Regions from separate parts of the Priestia sp. P5 genome, predicted to be linked through region 2. Evidence: riboswitches for the same ligand, from Rfam matches in the RefSeq annotation. Region 2 holds a riboswitch; the other holds the start of a gene.
What was found. Region 2 has a riboswitch for thiamine pyrophosphate ahead of tenA (thiaminase II). Riboswitches for the same ligand answer to the same signal wherever they lie in the genome.

Region 1: it holds a riboswitch for thiamine pyrophosphate, as region 2 does, so the genes downstream of both, MMB69_RS24495 (thiamine phosphate synthase) here and tenA (thiaminase II) in region 2, are expected to answer to the same signal.

Annotation. Positions count from the first base shown of each region.
Region 1 is NZ_JAKWFJ010000005.1:61,603-66,409, forward strand. Features, by position in the region: gene MMB69_RS24480 (thiazole synthase) at 1-52, opposite strand, end outside; gene thiS (sulfur carrier protein ThiS) at 58-261, opposite strand; gene thiO (glycine oxidase ThiO) at 258-1,385, opposite strand; gene MMB69_RS24495 (thiamine phosphate synthase) at 1,369-1,992, opposite strand; TPP riboswitch at 2,114-2,215, opposite strand; gene MMB69_RS24500 (hypothetical protein) at 2,374-2,589, opposite strand; gene crcB (fluoride efflux transporter CrcB) at 2,637-3,026, opposite strand; gene MMB69_RS24510 (fluoride efflux transporter FluC) at 3,027-3,425, opposite strand; gene MMB69_RS24515 (amino acid ABC transporter substrate-binding protein) at 3,767-4,588, shown strand; gene MMB69_RS24520 (amino acid ABC transporter permease) at 4,572-4,807, shown strand, end outside.
Region 2 is NZ_JAKWFJ010000001.1:2,619,125-2,623,931, forward strand. Features, by position in the region: gene MMB69_RS14020 (sodium-dependent transporter) at 1-16, opposite strand, end outside; gene MMB69_RS14025 (hypothetical protein) at 193-375, opposite strand; gene MMB69_RS14030 (TspO/MBR family protein) at 678-1,424, opposite strand; TPP riboswitch at 1,651-1,749, shown strand; gene tenA (thiaminase II) at 1,846-2,535, shown strand; gene MMB69_RS14040 (aldehyde dehydrogenase) at 2,564-3,964, opposite strand; gene MMB69_RS14045 (ArsR/SmtB family transcription factor) at 3,978-4,280, opposite strand; gene MMB69_RS14050 (SDR family NAD(P)-dependent oxidoreductase) at 4,293-4,807, opposite strand, start outside.

The DNA.
Region 1 (4,807 bases), on a different contig from region 2:
CTGTTCCTAATAATAAACGTGAATTAAATGTATATTGTCCAATTTTTAACATACTCTTCATCCTCCTCCTACAAATGAAACGACTTCTAACGCATCTCCATCTTTTAAACTTGCATCACTATGTTCTTCTTTTTGTAAAATATTCTTGTTTAGCTCAACAATTACCACTCGTTCGTGCAGGTTCTGAGCCTGCAACAAGTGCTGAACCGTTTCAATTTCATCTCCAACAGTAACGGTCTTACCATTAATGATTAGATTCAATGAACTCCCTCCATTACTCTAGTTAGCTGAAATGATGTAAAAAATGAATGATTCGGCTTTTTCCCTAACAAAGCATCAGCCATAATTTTTCCAGTTGCAGCACTTAATAAAATACCGTTTCGGTAGTGGCCAAACGCCATGTGTAGATTCCCTATTTCAGGATGCTCTCCTAAATAAGGCCAGCCATCATTTGTTTGTGGACGAAGACCTGCCCATGCTTTTTCAAATGTGGCTTCTTTAATAGCCGGCAGAAGCGCAGAAGCTTTATTCAGCAAAAATTGAATACCTTGTGCAGAAACCGTCTTGGTAAAGTCATGCTTTAGCTTAGTTGCCCCTATTACGATTCTTCCACCAGTCTTTGGCACTAAGTAAAAACCTTCATCTAAAAAAATCGTTTTAGAAAGCAGCGGCTTATGACTTTGCAGAGCAATACACTCCCCTTTTACAGGAAACACCTGACCTAAATGTTCAGAAGAAATAAAGCGTTTAGCCCATGAGCCTGCTGCAATAACTACTTTTTCTCCATAAAAAGAGCCTTTGGACGTCTGTATACCTTTTACTGTTTCATTTTCCATAATAAGAGAATGAACGTCACAGTATTCAAATACATCTGCTCCGTGATACAAGGCTCCATGAGCAAGAGCTTGCGTTAACTTAGCTGGAGCTAGCTGGCCGTCCCCCGGTATTGTAATGGCTCCGTATATGTCTGGAGAGAGCCCGGGTTCTAACAAACGCGCTTCTTTTACATCGATCCATCTTACATGTTCATCCCACCGGTGGTGCTGAGCGGCTTTTTTCTTTAATACGTGTGCATCTTCTTCTGTTACAGCGACTTTTAATAAGCCTTTTTGAATGAGCTCTACGTCGATGGCCGTTTTTTCTTTTAGTTCCTTCACCAGCTCAGGAAACATGCTTCGGCTCTTAATAGCAAGGTCTAAAAGAGGACCTTCTTCATCAATTTCAGCTTGGGCACCTAAAATACCAGCGGCTGCACTTGAAGCTTCACAACCAATTTGATTGCGCTCAAGAATGGCCACTGATGCTCCTTGTTTTGACAAATGATAAGCGATAGAAGAGCTGATTATGCCTCCTCCGACTAACAGTACATCATAATGCTGCTTCATTTTCTCCACCTCCAGATGTCCATATATGAGAATATTGTTTAATCGCTTCAAGGGGATTTTGCGCAAGCATGGCACCAGACATCACAGCTATACCGTGTGCTCCTGTTTGCAGTACCTCTTTGGCATTTCCAGGTGTAATCCCACCAATCGCAATAACTGGTATCTCCACAGCGTCTACTACTTCTTTTAGCGCTGCTATCCCTCGACTTTTTAATCCTTTTTTTGAATGAGTTGAATAAATATGTCCGTATAGAATATAATGAGCGCCATCTTTTTCAGCTTCTAGAGCTTCTTCCACAGAGTGAACTGATTTTCCGACAATAAGAGAAGGAAATGCGTCTCTAACACACGAAACATCTAAACTATGATAGGCAAGCTGTACGCCTTTTGCTTTTAAAGCATGCGCTACATCAACTCGGTCATTTACAATAATTTTAGAGAGACAAAATGGCAGGCTTTCTAGCAAACATTGAATCTGCTTTGCCGTTTTCTTTTTTTCTCTAATATGAATGGCACCCGCAAAAGGCTCAATAGCCGTTAAAATGTCTCGAACCTCTTCAATTGGCTGCTTATCTGTTGTAATGACATGAAATTTAGGAATATCCATATGATCGAAACCTTTCCGTTCAGAATAAAGAGAAATTTCAATCACTTCATCTTGTGTAGAGGGCTTTATTACATACAAAAAACCACTCTACAACGTAGAGTGGTTAGCATGTATCGTTATGTAAACATGATCGCCACTTCCCTACGCTGGTACAAACCAGATCAGGTTCAAAGGGTCCGAAATACATTCGTCTCAGCTTCAAAAAGCTCCCCTAGTGATTGCTATTTATTGATTTTGTTTTTGCACTTAAAATTATAACACAACTAGATGTAAATACAATATCTCTTTATGCTCTTACGGCTCTCTTCCTTTTATAGATATATCTTTTAAGCTTCTTTACTAAGAGACCCAGCGCACCACATCATTCTGCTTTTTATATGGTTAGTAATCGGTATAGTCGTCAAATTCTTCTTTGTCTTTTTCCTTTTTCCGATCCCATATAAACAGCAGGAGTAACATAATAAAAGTTAGAATATAAAAACCGTAAAAAATAAATGCCGCCACAACATTTATAAATAAAAATAAAAAACCGATGATCTGACCTGCAACAGCTACAATCAACAAAATGTATTTCCAAACTTCTGCTTTTCTATCCATTCTCTACTTCTCCGTCTTTTTGTTTTTCCCTACTAGAAACGTTCTCTTTACTTAAATAAAAACGTTCCTGCCAGTAAACCGACTGTAAATAAACCAACTGTTCCAAATGCTGAAATCCCCACGTACGCCAACATTTTCCGATAAGATTTTTCTCGAATTAACTGTACGGTTTCCACACTAAACGTTGAAAAAGTGGTAAAGGCACCAAAAAAACCAATGCCAATCATTAAAAATATTGAATCATCATAAGCATGACTAGGAACCTTTCCATAATAACTACCGAAAAAAAGACCAAGGCCAAACGCACCGAGCAAGTTTACAAATAGCATTGATACTGGAAAAGGAGGGTTTGAAACTGTTTTTGTAACTTTTAAACCCAAAAGATAACGGCATATTCCTCCAGCTGCTCCGCCAAGTGCCAAGCTCACTATGCTCATCTACTTCACCTCATGTACTTTCACTAAATTTTTCCCTGCCTCTTCACCGCATAGATAGCCTGCTAAGGCAAGAAGGATTCCACCTACTAAAGAGACAATGACATAAATGGCTCCCCAAAATAAATGGTGCTGTGTGAGGGAAATGACGTCTCCTGCAAACGTTGAATACGTTGTAAAACCGCCGCACACGCCAACTCCTAGCCCAAGCTTTATCCATTCTTTTGGCTTTTTCCACACAAAAAATCCTGTTAATAGGCCTAGTATGAAGCTTCCTAATAGGTTTTCGATTACCGTTCCTATTGGATAGCCCGTATATAATAAGGAAAGATTCAGCAAATAACGTGCATATGTACCAGCGATAGCACCAAAAGCAATTGAGATTAAGTTTATAGCTTTCATCATATCGCTCCGTTTCATAAATTCTTCTTTAAGTGTACCATAAGGAATTTATTTCTACCTTAACATTTAACTATATGTTTATTGCACCAAAAGTCATGAAAAAATGAAAGAGAAAATCGTCGCATGAAACTTCCTTTTTCCTCCTCGAATCTCCCTTAAAAATCCACTTAATCCAAATTTTAAAATCTTTCTGTATCCTTATGACAAACCGTGTATAGAAGGTATATTTCCCTTATTTTAAGTCACATTAATCGTATAAGTTTTTTTTGTTGACTTTTGCTGTGTTCTTGTTTAGTATCACAGAGTATCATTTCCTATCAGAATACTAGGGGGTTTAGAAAATGAAGAAATTTGCTGCACTTTTGTCGCTACTATTAGCTTTCACAGTTGTGCTTGCCGCATGCGGTTCTAGCTCAAAAAATGAAGCAAACAATGGGGACAATAAATCTTCACAAGAAGATTTATATAATAAAGTGAAAAAAGATGGCGTATTAACAATTGGAACTGAAGGTACATACCCTCCGTTCACTTTTCATGATGACAAACAAAAGCTAACTGGGTTTGATGTAGAATTGGCTCAAGAAGTAGCTAAACGTCTTGGCGTAAAAGCTGAGTTCAAAGAAACACAGTGGGATGGCATGTTTGCTGGATTAGATGCTAAACGATTTGACATGATTGCTAATGAAGTTGGTATTCGTGAAGATCGTCAAAAGAAATACGATTTCTCTGATCCATACATCCAGTCAGGCGCTGTATTAATTGTTCGTAAAGACGAAAAAGATATCAAATCATTTAAAGATTTAAAAGGAAAAAAATCAGCGCAGTCATTAACAAGTAACTATAAAGACATGGCTCAATCTTATGGTGCAAACATTACGAGTGCTGAAGGTTTTGCTCAAGCAGTAGAACTAATGAGCGCAAACCGTGTTGATGCTACAATCAACGATAAATTATCGTTCCTTGACTATAAGAAAAAGCACCCTAACGCACCTATCAAAATCGCGGATGAAAAATCCGATGGTGCTGCAAGCGGCTTTATGTTTAGAAAAGACAGCGGTAAGTTAGTGGATGAAGTAAACAAAGCATTGAAAGATATGAAAAAAGACGGAACATACGCAAAAATTTCTAAGAAATGGTTTGGCGAAGATGTTTCTCCTAAATAATATTTTTCCTGATGGAGAGCGATTGAATCAATTGATTTCAATCGCTCAATCATCTCTCTTACCAATGCTAAAGGGAGCTATTCAATATTCTATTCCACTAACATTAATCACGTTTGTACTCGGTATCATTTTAGCTGTCTTAACAGCCTTGGCTCGTTTATCATCTATAAAAGTTTTAAATATAATTGCGCGCATCTATGTATCGATTATTCGAGGTAC
Region 2 (4,807 bases):
GATTTCCTTTACTCATATAATGTTACTCTCTCCTCTTCTAAACTCAAAACTCACCTGATTAGTACTGTACCATAAATGCAGAAGAAAATCATTCCCGTTTTACTTTTTTCTATAAAACGATATCTATATAGAATAGAAAAAATGAAGAAGCAGCTGCTTCTTCATTTTAAGGTTGGTATTTCTATTCAAAATTTATTCTCTGTACGATGATTCATCTCCACGGTAGGCTTCTTGAGTTGAAATTTCTTCAATATGCATATGCCCTTCTCTCTCTAAACGAAGGACCGTACGCTCTGCATCTTCATAACTCTCGCACGTCACTTGTTTATATTCCATATCATCTTTATCTGTGTAAGCGACTAAATATGTTTCCATTTTAACTCCTCCTATATAACCTGTATGTAACGTATGTTGCCTTTTTCGTTTATTTCTAAACATATAGGCTCCAAACATAAAGCCTAGCATACTATAATAGCGGAACTTCAATTTAAAAAAGTTGAATTTTTCATTATACACCGATGCAACATGGAGGTTATACTTATGACATTTATTTTATCATTCGTACCAATTGTTGTTCCTTTTGGTATTTTAATTAGCTTAATTGCTTTTACAGCTGCTTTTTTACAATCAAAAGAGCATCATAAAAAGCTCTAGCTTACAAAAGCTAGAGCTTCTTTTTAAAAGCGTCTATAGCGTTTAATCAGTCCCACAATAATGGCAATTGCTAGTAAAACAACCGAAATGATGACAGTAATGACAATTGGCTGATTTCCACTTTGCTTCACTGCAATGGCAATATAAGCCCAAATAAAAACAAGCGGATAAACAGCGTCTCGGTTTTTTAATGTAAACATAATGCCTAGCACAGCTCCTACCAGCAGCATAATAACCGTCCATGCTAACTCGCTCAGGCCAAGCAAGTGCTGTATTCCATTTGCTTCAAATACAACAAACACATTGACAATAGTCGCAACAGAAATCCATCCAATATAAAGCGAAATCGGCAGACGCATAAACCATGTCGTCATCCGAGAATGCTGAATAATGGAATACACAATCATTAATGTGCCTAAAATAAAGAGCATAACTAAAAGGGATAACTTATAGTAATCGTTTTGGAAAATAAAGATCCACGCACTATTTAACAAACAGTTTAGAAAAAACCAAATGCCGATACGTGCATATATTTCCTTTTGATCTTCTCTTGCAAAAAATTGGCGTATAACCCAAATGGTTAATAACAAATAAATAACGCCCCAGATAGCAAAGGCATAGCCCGCTGGTGTAAACAAGGTAGGAACTTGCGCAGAAGCTTCCCCCGTTGTTTTGCCTCCTATTGGAATGGCATTTGCTAAATAATTCACAAGCAGTGTAATAGCCAAGCCTACTGCATTTAATATAGCATACAAACGAAATTTCGCCATTTTGTTCTCTCCTTTCTTCTATTTATATGGGAATGTTTCGGAGACGAAAACGGCTCTTCCCTTCATTAATACCTCTTCTTCCCTAAAAATATGCATTTTTAAACAAAAATGATTAAAAATAGCTTTAAGAAATTTCCTCTTTAAAAAATAAAAACGGTTAGCGCACATTTTCCTATAACTCTTTCTATTTTTCAGAATATATGGTAAGTTAAACATAGATTAATAGGAAGTCCACTAGGGGTGCCCACCGGCTGAGACAAGTTTTCTTGATCCCTTTGAACCTGATCTGGCTCATACCAGCGTAGGAAAGTGGCAATGTTCAGTTTTTTTACTGTCCTTTGCCACTCCGTTTATAAACGGAGTGTTTTTTATTTCCTTTATGTGCTTGTTTGTGACTTCCTCATATTAAAGGAGGATTTTGATGTCATTTTCATCTCAATTAAGACAAGAAGCAAACTATATTTACGAAGCCATTTTTAACCATCCTTTTATTAAAGGAATTGCTGAAGGAAACGTGCCAAAAGAAGCGCTGATTCACTACGTTTCTCAAGACTACGAATACTTAACAGCATTTGTTCGCATTTACGGCGCTGCTTTAACAAAATGCCGCACGCGTACTGAAATGGAAGCCTTTAATGCCGGCATTTCTACGGTATTACATAGTGAAGTACACCCTCACAATAATTTTTGTGAAGTAGCAGGCGTACGTTATGAAGATCTTCACACTGAGACGCTTTCACCGACGGCTAGCCACTACATTAACCATATGACAAGTGTTGCGCACACAGGTAGCTTAGCGGAAATCATTGCAGTGCTTCTTCCATGCCCATGGACGTACGTTGAAATTGGCCAGCGCATTACAGAACAAGTAAATCCATCTCCTTCTCACCCTTTTTATGAATGGATTCAGTTTTATAATAATGAAGAAATGAATGGCACAACACAATGGTTTTGTAACAAGCTTGATGAACTCGCCGAACAAGCGACTGAAGAAGAACGTAACCGTATGAAAGACCACTTCATCAAAAGCTGTGAACTGGAGTATTTATTTTGGGAAATGGCATATACCCAAGAAAAATGGCCGCTTTCTCAGCTTTCACTTTCAAAATAACGAAAAAGCCTCCTGTCAGGAGGCTTTTTTATTTCAGTAATTTTTTGATCATTTTCAAGCTTTGTTTTTCCGAAGGATAGCGGAATGACAAATCAAACTTGGTTGTTTGAGACAGCATGCTTTTAAAATGAGAAAATGTCCGGAAGCTGTCTTTTCCATGATATTGACCCGTGCCGCTCTCTCCTACTCCGCCAAACGGCAAATATGGCGTAGCGATATGCATAAGCGTATCGTTTATACAGCCTCCTCCAAATGAAAGGCGCTCCGTTATGACGTTTTGCACATCTTCACTTTCTGTAAATAAGTAAAGAGCTAACGGCTTAGCTTTTTCTTGAACTTTATGAATGACTTCGTCTAGTGTTTCATATTCAATCATAGGAAGAATAGGCCCAAAGATTTCTTCTTGCATAACATCTGATGTCCAGCTTACTTCACTTAACAACGTAGGTTCTATTGTTAGCGTGTTTTTATTGTACCCGCCTCCAACTATAGCATTTCCGTCTTTTAAAAACTCAACTAGCCGAGTAAAATGGCGCTCACTGACAATACGGCCGTAGCGGTCGCTTTCAAGCGGATTGTTACCGTAAAATTGAGAAATTGCTTTGCGAAGTTTTTCTACAAGCTGCGCTTTTACCTTTTTATGCACAAGCAAATAATCAGGAGCAACGCACGTTTGGCCTGCATTCATCCCTTTCCCAAACATAATTCGCTTCGCTGCAAGATCTAGGTTTGCGTCTTCATGTACAATGCACGGACTTTTTCCGCCTAGCTCAAGCGTGACGGGAATAAGCTGCTTCCCTGCTTCTTGCATAATAATTTTCCCTACATTTACACTTCCCGTAAAGAAAATATAATCAAGGGGCTGTTTTAAAAGCAGACTTGTCGTATCTACAGCCCCTTCAACCACCGTCACAAATGCTGGGTCAAAAGCTTCAGCCAGTAATTCTTGTATAACGCGAGATACGCTAGGCGTTAATTCAGAAGGTTTTATAATTGCCGTGTTTCCAGCCGCAATCGCTCCTACTAAAGGAGACAGTGCTAATTGAAACGGATAGTTCCACGGAGCAATAATTAACGCGACTCCATACGGTTCAGGAACAATTTTCCCTTTAGAGCCCACATGTGTTAAAGCGGTTTTTACTTTTTTAGGCTTCATCCATTTTGCTAGATGTTTAAGCGTAAATCGAATTTCCTCTAGTAAAATCCCAATTTCCGACGTGTAGGCCTCTACTTCAGATTTATTTAAATCTTGTTTTAAAGCATCCATAATTCTCTGCTCGTTTTGTTTGACTGCGTCTCTTAGCTTATTCAGCGCTTGAATACGGCTGTTGATACTCTTTGTCTTTTGCGCATAGAAATACTGCTTTTGTGTAGAGACAATATGTTCAATGACCGTTTCATCTGTGATATAAAATCGCTCGTGGTTCATCACTTTCATCTCCCTATAAACATTCGGCTTCAACTGTAGCAAGCAAGCTTTTTAATAGCTCAACTGCCTCACTTAAAGCTAGTGAATAATATCTCTGCGTCCCTTTTTGCTCAATTTGCACAAGCTTTTGATCGCGTAAAATTTTTAAATGATGAGAAATTGCCGGTCTTGATAGCGTAGACTCATTTGCAATTTCATTTACGGTTAAAGGCTCTTTTTCGGCGAGCAGCAAAATAATATCTTGTCTTGCTGAATCACTTAGCGCCTGAAAAATAGGAATGCTGGCACGAAATAACTCGACTGCTTTTTCACTCATATAGATTCCCCTTTATTTAATTTCTTGTGTTCTTCGGACAACGGATGTAAGCCACTTTCTTGGTACAAAGCGCGGGATGAACGTGGCGAGACGAAACTGCACTCCTGGTACGATAACCGTCTGCCCTTTCATAAATTTTTTATAGCCAACTTTAACAACTGTTTCTACATCCATTGCACCGCTTTGAAAAAGCTTGGAGTTGCTTAGCTGGGCGCGGTCGCTAAAACCAGTTTTAGTTGGACCCGGGCATAGAGCGCTTACCGTTACATTGGTACCTTTTAATTCATTTTCAAGGGCCTCTGTGAAAGACAATACGTACGCTTTTGTTGCATAATACACCGTCATAAGCGGACCCGGCATAAATGCAGCAACGGACGCAATGTTTAAAATTTTACCGTGATTTCGTCTAACCATATCCGGTAAAAATAATTTTGTTAAATGAGTTAATGATCGGATATTTAAGTCAATCATGTTTAACTCGTCGTCTAAAGCTGTTTCAATAAATTTGCCGTATAGTCCAAAACCAG